2 regions of the Pelorhabdus sp. sgz311002 genome follow, and region 1 is predicted to be linked to the other one. Evidence: riboswitches for the same ligand, from Rfam matches in the RefSeq annotation. Region 1 holds a riboswitch; the other holds the start of a gene.
What was found. A riboswitch is a leader RNA that binds a small molecule or an ion and turns the genes downstream of it on or off. The one in region 1 is predicted to bind glycine.

Region 1 (6,066 bases):
GGCTTTAATCATCCAAGCCATAGCTACACTAATCCAGAACAGACCATAGGCGCCAAAAACAGTAGCGCCAAACAGATTATTATGCTTGAAATCATAAACGCAAGCCATCATCTGGGCAATAGAACCCAAAAAAATCGCCCAGGGAATCACGAAAGATACACCTGTAGTCCAGGCTAATTTTTGCGATGCCGCCACCAAAGTAACCATTGCTAAACCAAAAAGACCTAATGCGGAAGGGTCTGCGACAACAATTTGCATTTTTTGCTCATTTCCGTGACTCATTCCATACCTCCTTTAATATAATTCACAATAAAGATATCATAATGCAAGTAAATCGTCAATTATCGAATTATGATAGGTTTATCTTTTAAAAATGATGATTTATAACGATTTTTAAAGATAAATAAAGCATTATAAATATTTTTGAATATTTGATTTTTAGTGCTTTTATTATTTTTTTGTCAAAAAAAGGCCAGGAAGATGTTCTTCCTGGCGAACTTTACAGCTTAGCTCTTATAATCGTAGAAGCCTTTGCCTGTCTTTCTCCCTAAATACCCAGCCTGGACCATCTTCTTGAGCAGCGGACAAGGCCGATATTTAGGATCACCATAACCTTCATAGAGAACTTCCATTATCGCTAGTACCGTGTCATTGCCAATCAAGTCTGATAAAGCTAGCGGTCCCATGGGGTGATTAAAACCTAACTTCGCTACAGCATCAATATCTTCTACGGAAGCAACGCCCTCGGCATACGTAAAAATAGCTTCATTAATCATGGGAATCATAATACGATTGCCAGCAAAACCAGGCGCATCATGAATTGTCACCGGTGATTTGCCGGTCTGAACCGCCAAATTATAGACAGCTTGATACGTTTCTTCACTAGTGGCCAAACCACGAATGACTTCCACAAGCTTCATAACTGGCGCTGGATTAAAGAAATGCATCCCAATAAAGCGATCTGGTCGTTTCGTCTTAGCTGCTACAGCGGTAATCGGCAACGATGAAGTATTCGTGGCGAAAATGGTATGATCAGGACATAAAGCGTCGAGCTGACCAAAAATGTCCGCTTTAATGGCCATATTTTCAATAGCAGCTTCAATCACAAGATCCACTTTGCAGGCAGCTGCATCCATTTCGGTAACTGGACAAATCCGTTCTAAAATGGCCGCCGCTTCGGCTTCCGTTATTTTGCCTTTCTCAGCTTGCTTCGCCAGATTCTTTTGAATTCCCTGAAACCCTTTTTGAACAAATTCTTCTTTGATATCACGCAAAACTACGGCTAAACCGCTTTGCGCCATAACTTGAGCAATGCCGCTACCCATTTGTCCGGCGCCAATTACTAGCACTTTTTCTATAGCCATATTATCTCCTCCTTATATTCTTTCCACAATTGTCGCGATTCCTTGGCCGCCGCCAATGCAAAGCGTAGCTAGGCCGATCTTTTGATCGCGCTGTTTTAAGGCATGAAGCAATGTAACAAGAATCCGCGCCCCGCTGGCCCCAATCGGATGACCAATTGCAATCGCACCGCCATTGACATTCACTTTTTCTTGATCAAAGCCTAATTCTTTACCAACAGCCAAGAATTGCGCCGCAAAGGCTTCATTTGCTTCAATTAAATCAAGATCCGCTACAGAAAGACCAGCTTTCTGCAAAGCTTTCCGTGTAGCAGGAATCGGACCAATCCCCATAATGGACGGATCCACGCCAGCTGCACCATAGGAACGAATCTTCGCTAACGGCGTAAGCTTTAATTCGGCGCATTTTTCAGCGCTCATAATGACAAGCGCCGCAGCACCGTCATTAATTCCCGACGCATTAGCAGCTGTCACTGAACCATCTTTACGAAAAGCCGCCTTGAGTTTACCTACTGTTTCTTTAGTCGTACCCGCTTTCGGATATTCATCCACAGCAAAAACAGCCTCGCCCCGACGAGTTTTCAAGGTAACTGGTACAATTTCTTCTTTAAAAGCCCCCGCTTCAATGGCAGCAATCGCTCGTTGCTGTGATAATGCTGCGAGCTCATCTTGCATTTCGCGGGTAATACCAAACTTCTCTGCCACATTTTCGGCGGTAATACCCATATGATAATCTTCAAACGCGCACCATAAACCATCATGGATCATACTGTCAATTACTTTACTATGGCCCATACGATAGCCCCACCGCGCCTGATTGCCTAACAGATAGGGTGCATTCGACATGCTTTCCATGCCGCCTGCTACAATAATATCAGCATCGCCCGCAATAATAGCCTGTGCCGCTAGATTCACCGTCTTCAAACCACTGCCGCAAACTTTATTTACAGTAAATGCCGGAACTTCTTTCGGAATCCCCGCCTTAACAGCAGCCTGCCTTGCCGGATTCTGGCCAAGACCAGCCTGCAATACATTGCCCATAATCACTTCATCAACAAGCTCTGGATTCACTTTTGCTCGGCACAAGGCTTCACGAATTACGATTTCCCCTAATTCTACCGCCGACAGTGACGCCAATGAACCATTAAAACTGCCAACAGCCGTACGTACAGCACTCACAATAACTGCTTCTTTCATTAAAATACCCCCTCACAGTTTTCTCTCTTATTCTGGCAAGAGTCCCTTTGGCTCTCACGGTCTTTATATTGCAAGATCCATACCAGCTTTTCCGACAAAAATTAGACTTGGCTTTATTTGCAGAAAAGCCGTTCAAAATATACGTTTTCTTTAAAATAATCTGAAAATTAAAATGATAACTTTGTCTAACATGTCTATTATTTTGTTCGTATCATGTCTTGTTTTTCATCATTTGTGTCTATATACTGCAATTCCCGATAATTCTCCAAAAAGTTCACCGTCTTATTAAGTATATTTTTTCACAAAATATGTAAGAGCAGCAGGAATTCTAAATCATTCCTGCTGCTCCTATTTTTACAAAATTTCTTGTATTATATTCTCTTCCATCGCTAATCAGGGATTGACTGTAGCTTTAAAGACTTGTTTGCCATCTTTCATTTCGATGATTACCGCATTTTTTACGGCATCATGCGTCGCATTCAATGTAATATTTCCCGTAATTGCAGCAAAATCTTTTGTTGCCGCCAAAGCCTCACGGATCTTCGCCGGCTCTAAGCTATTAGCCTGCTGAATGGCGTGAATCAAAACATTGGCTGCATCATAGCCAAGTACCGCCATCGCATCAGGCGATTGGCCATATTCTTGTTTATAGGCAGCCACAAAAGCCTGCGATGTGGGATTTGTGTTATCAACCGCATAATGGTTCGTGAAATAAGTATTGTTAAGCGCTTCTGGCGTAGCAATCTCTACGAGTTTAGGCGAATCCCAACCATCGCCGCCAAGCATGGGCGATGTGATTCCAAGTTCTCTAGCTTGTTTTACAATCTTGCCTACTTCTTCATAATAACCAGGCACATAAATAATATCAGCATGTAACCCTTTGACTTTCGTCAAAATCGTTTTGAAATCCTGATCTTTCTGCAAATACGCTTCTTCAGCAAGCACGGCGCCGCCACCCTTAGTAAAGGCATTCTTGAAGAAAGCGGCCAACCCTTTACTATAGTCACTGCTGTTATCGACAAGAATAACAGCGCTCTTCAGTTTCAAATTATTTAAAACAAAGTTGGCGCCAACGGTCCCCTGGAAAGGATCAATAAAGCAAACTCGAAAAGTATAATCCTTTACCTTACCAGTGCCTTCGTCGACTGTTACTTTGGGATTTGTCGCCCCCACTGCCAACAGCGGTACTTTTACCGACTCAGCTACGCTCGAAGCGGCAATGGCATTAGAACTAGAAAAGATACCGGTAACAGCTGCTACACGATCTTGTGTCGCTAGTTTCGTCATGGCATTAGCCGATTCAGACGGCTCGCTTTTATTATCAGCCACTACGGCTTTAATTTGTTTTCCCAAGACGCCACCTTTCGCGTTCGCTTCTTTAATCGCTAGCTTCGCTCCATTCGTAGTAGAATTTCCCATGGTAGCGTTGCCGCCTGTTAATTCATTCAGTAGACCAATTTGCACTTCATTGGAAGAACTAGCGCCACAGCCCCCTAAAAAGCTGGCTGCCATCAGTACCAAAAGCGCCGCTGTCATACTCCGAAACCATTTTTTCCCCATCTCAAAATCTCTCCTTTTACAGCTATCGCTGCTTTCTTTACTGATCTGCGATGTACCTTACATGCAACGATGCCAAAAAGCTCCCCCAAAAACAAACAGAGTCAAATCAGCTATGATTTGACTCTGGAATCACAAAGAAAATACGAATAAAACAAACTAAATACATTCGCACTTTTTGTCTCTGTCCTTTTGCCTGAGAGCTTTGCCAGCAATTCTGCTGTATTTCACCTTCGGCGTCCGATGCGCTCGGATCTCTCCAGAGTCCCGTCCCTTTACGATATCACCCAATTTTATGAGTACCTGAGAGTTTTACTCCTTCGGCGGGCTGATTCAGCCTCTCTCTCGCAAACCTCATCCGGAAATATGTAGTTTTAGTGTGTACATCGAAAACGTTTATAATTATAAAACAAGATAGCTTAATATGCAAGTGTAATTAAATATAAAATTACACAGAAAATTTTTCTACGGCTGTCTTTAGATCTACAGCAAGATCAGCTAACCGTTTACTTGCCGATGCAATTTCCGCCATAGATGCAGCTTGTTCCTCTGTAGCGGCAGAAACAGTTTCAGCTTCCGCGGCTGTCTTACGACTCACTGTATCGACACCGTGAATTTCCTTAGCTACTGATTTGCTATGATCCGCCATTGTTTGGATCGAATCAGAAATCCCCTTCATCTGCTCTGATAAAGCTACAATGGCTATCATAATATTTTCTAGGGTTTTCCCAGCAGAATTCACGACTTCCCGACCAACGCGCACCCCTTCTGTACCAAGCTGTACCGCAGCAATCGCCTGATCCATATTCGTTTGATTTTCCTGAATCAGTAAAGTAACTTTCTGGGCAGCCTGATTGGATTGCTCAGCTAATTTCCTTACTTCTTCCGCTACGACGGCAAACCCACGGCCTTGCTCGCCGGCACGAGCCGCCTCAATTGCGGCATTCAAGGCCAATAAATTCGTTTGGCCAGCAATTTCCGAAATCATTGCCACGATCGGACGAATTGCATCTGATCCTTTTGCTAATTGTTCAATCGCGGCGGCTACTGCTTGTGACCCCGAATTAATCTGTTCCATTTGCCCTACTGCCTGTCCAACCGCTTTCTGGCCAATTTCAGCCTCTTTCGCCGTATTTTGAGCAATTCCCGCAGCAGCTTGAGCCGTCTCAGCTATTTGAGCTGTGCGATTCGACATGTTATCAATAATTTCAGCGATATGAGTCGCCGAAGCAGCCGTTGCCGCCATACCGCCAGCAATTTCCGTAATAGAATGCGCCACTAAATTCGAAGCCTGCGCCGATTGATCAGCGCTTTCCCTAAGCTGACTGCCTGAACTATTCACTGCCTCCGCTTGCTGTTTCACCCGCTGCACAAGCTGACACAGCGTAAGACGCATATCCGCAAAACTTTGCGCCAGTTGTCCCAGTTCATCGTCTGACTGCACTTTCGACGCAACAGGGCACAGATCCCCTCGGGCCAAAAGCTGGCATTCATCGCGAATCCATTGAATCGGTTTAGCAAAGTGATTACTAATCCAAATGATAAAAAACACGGCAGCTAATAAAGCGGCTATCGAGACAAAGAGCAGTGTTTTGGCCAATCGGTTCGTCGCTGCAAAAACTTCCGCCTCAGGCGCTGATACAATCGTAACCCACTGCTTCCCTCCTGGTAAGGAAATCGGCGCAAAGCCAGCCACATGACTAACCCCATCGAGATTTTTATATTGACCAATGACCGTCTTGCCACCAGCAACCGACGTAAAGTGAGCCGTAAACCGACTATCCACTTCTGGCAGCGTCGTTTTGACAGCATCACTAACTTTGCGATCCATAAAATTCACGTTGCCAACAAGTTCAGGTTGGCGCGAATGACCGATGAGCATGCCGTTATTGTCGGCAATCGCTACAAAACCAGTTTCCTTGAAACGACTGTCTTTAATTAAATCAGTAAC
Region 2 (6,066 bases), on a different contig from region 1:
CGATCTTAAGGGGCGAGTGGTGACGCCGGGGTTTATTGACTGTCATTTTCATCCGATTTTATATGGCTTTTTTGATGGAGCGATTATTGATATAACCTATGAAAAAGCGAAATCGATTGCGGCGATTCAGGCCATTATTGTGCAGGAGGCAACGAAGCGGCGCCCTGGTGAATGGATCAAGCTGTGGGGCTATGATCAAAATAAATTGCAAGAGCAGCGTCATGTGACTATTGAGGATCTTGATGCGGCGGCGCCAGAAAATCCCGTGCAGTGTATGCGAGTCTGCGGTCATATGGGCGTGTATAATACGTTGGCACTAGCAGCTGGCGGAATTCATAGCCCGGCCGATGCGGCTAAGTTTGCGAAAAATGAAGTTGTTGTTGAAAATGGTCGCCTTACAGGCATGACGAAAGAAACGACAAATTTTTATCTTTGGTCTAAGGTTGTCTATAGTGATGCAGAAATGCGGGCGGCTCTAAAAAAATCCAATGATTTACTCTTGAAAACAGGCATTACATCGATTCATGATCCCGGTGAATTTGGCGCACAATCATTTCAGTTGATGCAGCAAGCTTGCTATAATGGGGAGTTCAAGCCTAGGGTCTATGCGATGCTGCACAGTGTTTTTGGTAAGCCTTTTTCTAAAAAACTCTGCGATGATTTTTTGGCGCTGGGACTGCAAAGCGGGATTGGCGACGAAAGATTTAAACTAGGTACGTTGAAAATTATGATTGACGGCGGTACTAGCGGCCCGTCCTGTGCGACCCGCCAGCCTTACAGTCATAATGAGAAGCTGCCAGGAATTTTGACCTGGACCCAGGATGAGGTTAACGCTATGATTGCGACGGTACATACGGCGAATTGTCAAATGACAGCCCATGCTGTAGGCGATTTGGCAGTAGAAATGATGCTTACAGGCTATGAGCAGGCAGCGGCGAAGTATCCCCGTGAGGATTGTCGCCACCGTATTGAGCATTGCGCTTTAACTGATGAAGCGCTGATTGCTCGTATGGCTTCCCTTGCAATTATTCCTGTCTCAAATCCGGCATTTATGACGATTAACGGTAGTGACTATCGCCGTTACTATGGCGATAGAGCCGATTATATGTTTGCGGCGAGAAGCTATATTGACGCGGGGCTGCGACCGGTAATCGGTAGTGATGCGCCAACTTGCGAAGAGAGTGTGATGCGCGGCATTGACGGCTCGGTCAATCGCCGGGATCGACGAACCGGGGAAGTGATTGGCGCTAACCAAAAGATTACTGTGGCAGAAGCGTTGCGGCTGTACACGATTAACGGCGCCTATGCGAGCTTTGAAGAAAACATCAAGGGAAGTATTGAAGTGGGAAAACTGGCTGATCTTGTTGTTCTCTCCGAAGACATTCTAGCTTATCCCGAGGAACAGTTGATGGATATTCAAGTGGACCTTACCATGATTGATGGCGAGGTAGTTTATGAACGGCTGGAAGGCTAGAATATTCTCAATTTGATAAGAAATCTTTTAACGAAGTGAATTGACAGAAAATATTTCCTCTCATATACTTAAAAAAAGACGGTTTTACAGCTTTACTATTTTAAAACTTTATAACTAGGAATGATGACTGCGGGAGAGACGCCTTCGAGGCGCACCGAAGGAGCAAAGCTTTGTTCAAACTCTCAGGTAAACAAACTGCAGCCGGACCAGACTCTGGAGAGCACACAACGATGTGTCACCGATGGGGACTCCGTCAGGAGTAAATCTCTCAGGTAAAAGGACAGAGAACAAGAGTGAAACTACACTGTTGTTCTCTGTCCTTTTTGTGTGCTCTAAAATCAATGGTATTTTCTTCATTAAAATGATAGGAGTGATGTAAGTGACGGCAAAACGAACCCCTCTCTACGAAACCCATTTGCGTTATGGTGGTCGAATCGTGGAATTTGGCGGCTGGTCGCTGCCAGTTCAGTACAGCGGGATTAAAGAAGAGCATCTGGCAGTGCGGACGAAGGCGGGACTGTTTGATGTGTCCCATATGGGAGAATTTCTGGTCACAGGGAAAGATGCTCTAGATTTTTTGCAAAAAGTAGTGACAAATGACGTAGCGAGATTACAAGAGAACCAGATTCTTTATTCACCCATGTGTTATAACGACGGCGGCACTGTTGATGATTTGCTTATTTATAAATATTCGGCTGAGCAGTATCTGGCGGTAGTGAACGCGGCGAATATTGACAAGGATTGGGCCTGGATGGAAGAAAATAAGGCTGGTTTTGCTGTTACGCTAGAAAACCTGTCAGATCAGACAGCCCAACTGGCGCTGCAAGGGCCTGTGGCTAAAAAGATTCTTGCCAACCTGACGGATGCTCCCTTAGCGGATCTCACCTATTACTGGTTTTGGCCGGAAGTGATTGTTGCAGGCAAGAAGGTACTATTGTCTCGCACTGGTTATACCGGCGAAGATGGATTTGAATTATACTGCGCACCTGAGGATGCTGCCGATCTATGGGAAGCGATCATGGAAGTTGGTAAGCCTATGGGGCTTTTGCCAGCAGGTCTTGGTTGTCGCGATACACTGCGCTTTGAAGTCTGCTTTCCTTTATATGGTCATGAATTGACCGCAGAAATTACGCCGATCGAGGCGGGAATTGGCTTTTTTGTAAAAGTTGATAAAGAAAATTTTAATGGGAAAGAAGTGTTGGCAAAGCAAAAACAAACGGGGCCGCAGCGCAAACTGGTGGGGATTGAAATGGTCGGCCGCGGTGTGGCTAGAGCGGAATATCCCGTCTTTTGCGGCGAAGAAAGAATTGGCCAGATTACAACAGGCTCTTATGGACCGTCCCTAGATAAAAATCTCGGACTGGCTTTAATCAACAGTGAGTATGCCCAAATCGGTCAGGAGCTTTTTGTGGAGATTCGTGGTAAAAAAATTGCTGCCCAAGTGATTTCAAAACCATTTTATAAACGGGAGGAGAAATAATGATGAACATTCTAGCAGAATTAAAGTATTCGAAAGATCATGAGTGGGTTCGGGTTGAAGGCGATATGGCTTATATTGGTGTAACCGATTTCGCACAAGCACAGTTAGGTGATGTTGTGTTTGTCGAGCTGCCAGAAGAAGGTCGCGAACTAACAGCTGGTGACAGTTTCTCTGTCATTGAATCAGTAAAGGCTGTTTCGGATATTTATGCGCCAGTTAGCGGGAAAATCGTAAAGGTCAATATGGGGCTAGAAGATGCGCCAGAATTGATCAATCAAGATCCTTACGGTGAAGGCTGGATTGTTGCTGTAGAAATTTCCAACTTGGCTGAACTTGACGCTCTGTTAGACAGTACAGCCTACGAAGAACTTGCGGCCGAAGGGGGCCACTAATATGGCCTGGAGCTATTTGCCTCATACGGAAGAAGACCGTCAGGCGATGCTTCAGGCGATTGGCGCTTCTAAGATCGCTGATTTGTTTGAAGATGTGCCAGAGCGTGTTAGGTTGCAAGGTGATTTGCCCCTGCCAGCGCCCTTGTCGGAGCACGAGCTTGCCAGTCATTTACGGCAGCTTGCGCAAAAAAATGATAATCTACAGGATTTTACTTGCTTTTTAGGCGCAGGCGCCTATGATCGCTATATTCCCAGCGTGGTAGCTCATGTACTGGGGCGATCGGAATTTTATACGGCTTATACGCAGTACCAGCCAGAAATTTCGCAAGGGTATTTGCAGGCTCTCTGGGAGTATCAATCCATGATCTGCGAGCTTACGGGCATGGCTGTGGCCAATGCATCTATGTATGACGGCGGCACGGCGTTAGCGGAAGCGGCCATGATGGCGGCCTCTGCTAAGGGAAGAACTAAAATTCTCTTAGCGCAGACGGTTCACCCTCATTATCGGGAAGTTTTCGCTACGTATGGCCGTGATAAGGAACTGGTGACAGTAGCAGCGCCTTATGCTGACGGAGTGACTGACTTAGTCAAGCTAGAAGAACTTTTCGATCAGGACACGGCGGCGCTCATTGTTCAATATCCTAACTTTCTGGGGTCGATTGAAGATATAAAAACATTAGGGGATTTAGCTCATAGATACGGCGCCTATTTGATTGTAGCAGCAGACCCGATTGCGCTCGGAATACTGGAAGCGCCAGGTCATCTAGGTGCTGATATTGTTGTCGGCGAAGGACAGGGATTGGGATTGCCGCTTTCCTTTGGCGGACCCTATCTTGGTTTTTTTGCCACAACGGAGAAGTTAATGCGCAAAATGCCTGGTCGCATTGTCGGACAGACGACAGATACCCGGGGAAATCGCGGTTTTGTGTTGACGCTGCAGGCGAGAGAACAGCATATTAGAAGAGAAAAGGCTACGTCGAATATTTGCTCGAATGAGGCGCTTTGCGCTCTAGGGGCGGCTGTTTATTTAAGCGCTCTCGGCAGAGCAGGATTGCAGCAGACAGCCGATTTGTGTTTGCAAAAATCTCACTATGCCTACACGGAACTGCTAAAGTTAGATGGCTGTGAACCAGTTTTTTCGCAACCCTTCTTTGCGGAATTTGTGATCAAGGTAAAAACACCGCCAGCTCTGTTAAATCAAAAACTGCGAGAGAAAAAGATTCTAGGCGGTCTCGATCTGGGAAAATATTATCCAGAACTTACGGGGTGTCTATTGCTTGCCGTAACCGAAAAGCGAACGAAGGCAGAAATTGATTCTCTTGTTCAGGAAATGGGGGCGTTATTGTGAAAGAGAGCCAAAAACTCATTTTTGAAATGACGAAGCGTGGTCGCTGTGCCGTAGATTTACCAAAACTGGATGTACCAAGCCAAGCAGTGACTGCTTTTATTCCCCCAGATTTGCTGCGGCAGGAACCGGCGGCATTGCCGGAAGTGAGTCAGCCTGATTTGATTCGACATTACACGGGACTTTCCAATCGGAATTTTGGTGTTGATTCTGGTTTTTATCCGCTGGGATCTTGTACGATGAAATACAATCCGAAAATTAACGAAGATGTCTGCCGTTATGACGGCTTTGCTGCGATCCACCCACTTGAGGACAGTGCTTCCGTGCAAGGCGCTTTAGCGCTTTTGTATGAAACAGAGCGATATCTAGCGGCGATTGCTGGCATGGAAGCCGTTACCATGCAGCCTGTGGCTGGGGCTCACGGCGAACTGACTGGGCTAAAACTGATTCGCGCCTATCATCGGTCGCGCGGTGAAGTGCGCACAAAAGTGATTGTACCTGATTCGGCCCATGGGACGAATCCCGCTACTGCTGCCGTCTGCGGCCTAACTATTATTGAAATTAAATCAAATCCCGACGGCTCGGTCAATCTGGCAGCTTTGCGCGAAGCAGTTGGGCCTGATACAGCAGCTTTGATGTTGACAAATCCTAGTACATTAGGTCTGTTTGAACGCCAGATTGAGGAAATTGCCGCGATTGTTCATGCTGCTGGGGGACTCTTGTATTATGACGGAGCAAATATGAACGCCATTATGGGAATTGCCCGTCCTGGTGATATGGGTTTTGATGTAGTCCATTTTAATCTGCATAAAACTTTTTCCACACCGCACGGCGGCGGTGGTCCTGGTTCCGGTCCTGTAGGCGTTAAAAAAGAACTTGTACCGTTTTTACCTGTCCCGGTGATTACGCTTACAGGTGGTCAGTATAATTTTGATTTTGATCGACCGTTATCGATCGGCAAAATGCATTCTTTTTACGGGAATTTTGGCATTATTGTCAGGGCTTATGCTTATATGCGCACTCTTGGTGCGCAAGGACTTCGGCAGGTCAGCGAGGATGCTGTATTAAACGCCAATTACTGTCTGAGTCAGCTAAAGAGCGATTATGATTCTCCCTTTGACCGTCATTGCATGCATGAATGTGTTCTTACTTCTAAAAAACAACGTGAATTTGGCGTGAAAACTCTCGATATTGCCAAACGACTCCTTGATTACGGCTATCATCCGCCAACCATCTATTTTCCGCTCATTGTGGAAGAGGCGCTTATGATTGAGCCGACAGAAACAGAAAGCAAAGAGACGTTAGATGGTTTTATTGCTGCTATGCAGGCCATTGCGGCAGAAGCTCAGGAGTGTCCCGAAAAAGTTATAGGGGC

Region 2: linked by a shared signal. The riboswitch ahead of gcvT (glycine cleavage system aminomethyltransferase GcvT) and the one ahead of AC0NJP_RS08780 (ABC transporter substrate-binding protein) in region 1 are both predicted to bind glycine.

The regions. Positions count from the first base shown of each region.
Region 1 covers NZ_JBWBCL010000004.1:232,898-238,963, reverse strand. The annotation lists gene AC0NJP_RS08795 (acetate uptake transporter) at 1-282, opposite strand, end outside; gene AC0NJP_RS08790 (3-hydroxybutyryl-CoA dehydrogenase) at 507-1,364, opposite strand; gene AC0NJP_RS08785 (acetyl-CoA C-acetyltransferase) at 1,377-2,558, opposite strand; gene AC0NJP_RS08780 (ABC transporter substrate-binding protein) at 2,952-4,118, opposite strand; glycine riboswitch at 4,290-4,388, opposite strand; glycine riboswitch at 4,401-4,473, opposite strand; gene AC0NJP_RS08775 (methyl-accepting chemotaxis protein) at 4,564-6,066, opposite strand, start outside.
Region 2 covers NZ_JBWBCL010000006.1:76,902-82,967, reverse strand. The annotation lists gene AC0NJP_RS10855 (amidohydrolase) at 1-1,474, shown strand, start outside; glycine riboswitch at 1,595-1,682, shown strand; gene gcvT (glycine cleavage system aminomethyltransferase GcvT) at 1,854-2,954, shown strand; gene gcvH (glycine cleavage system protein GcvH) at 2,957-3,346, shown strand; gene gcvPA (aminomethyl-transferring glycine dehydrogenase subunit GcvPA) at 3,348-4,694, shown strand; gene gcvPB (aminomethyl-transferring glycine dehydrogenase subunit GcvPB) at 4,691-6,066, shown strand, end outside.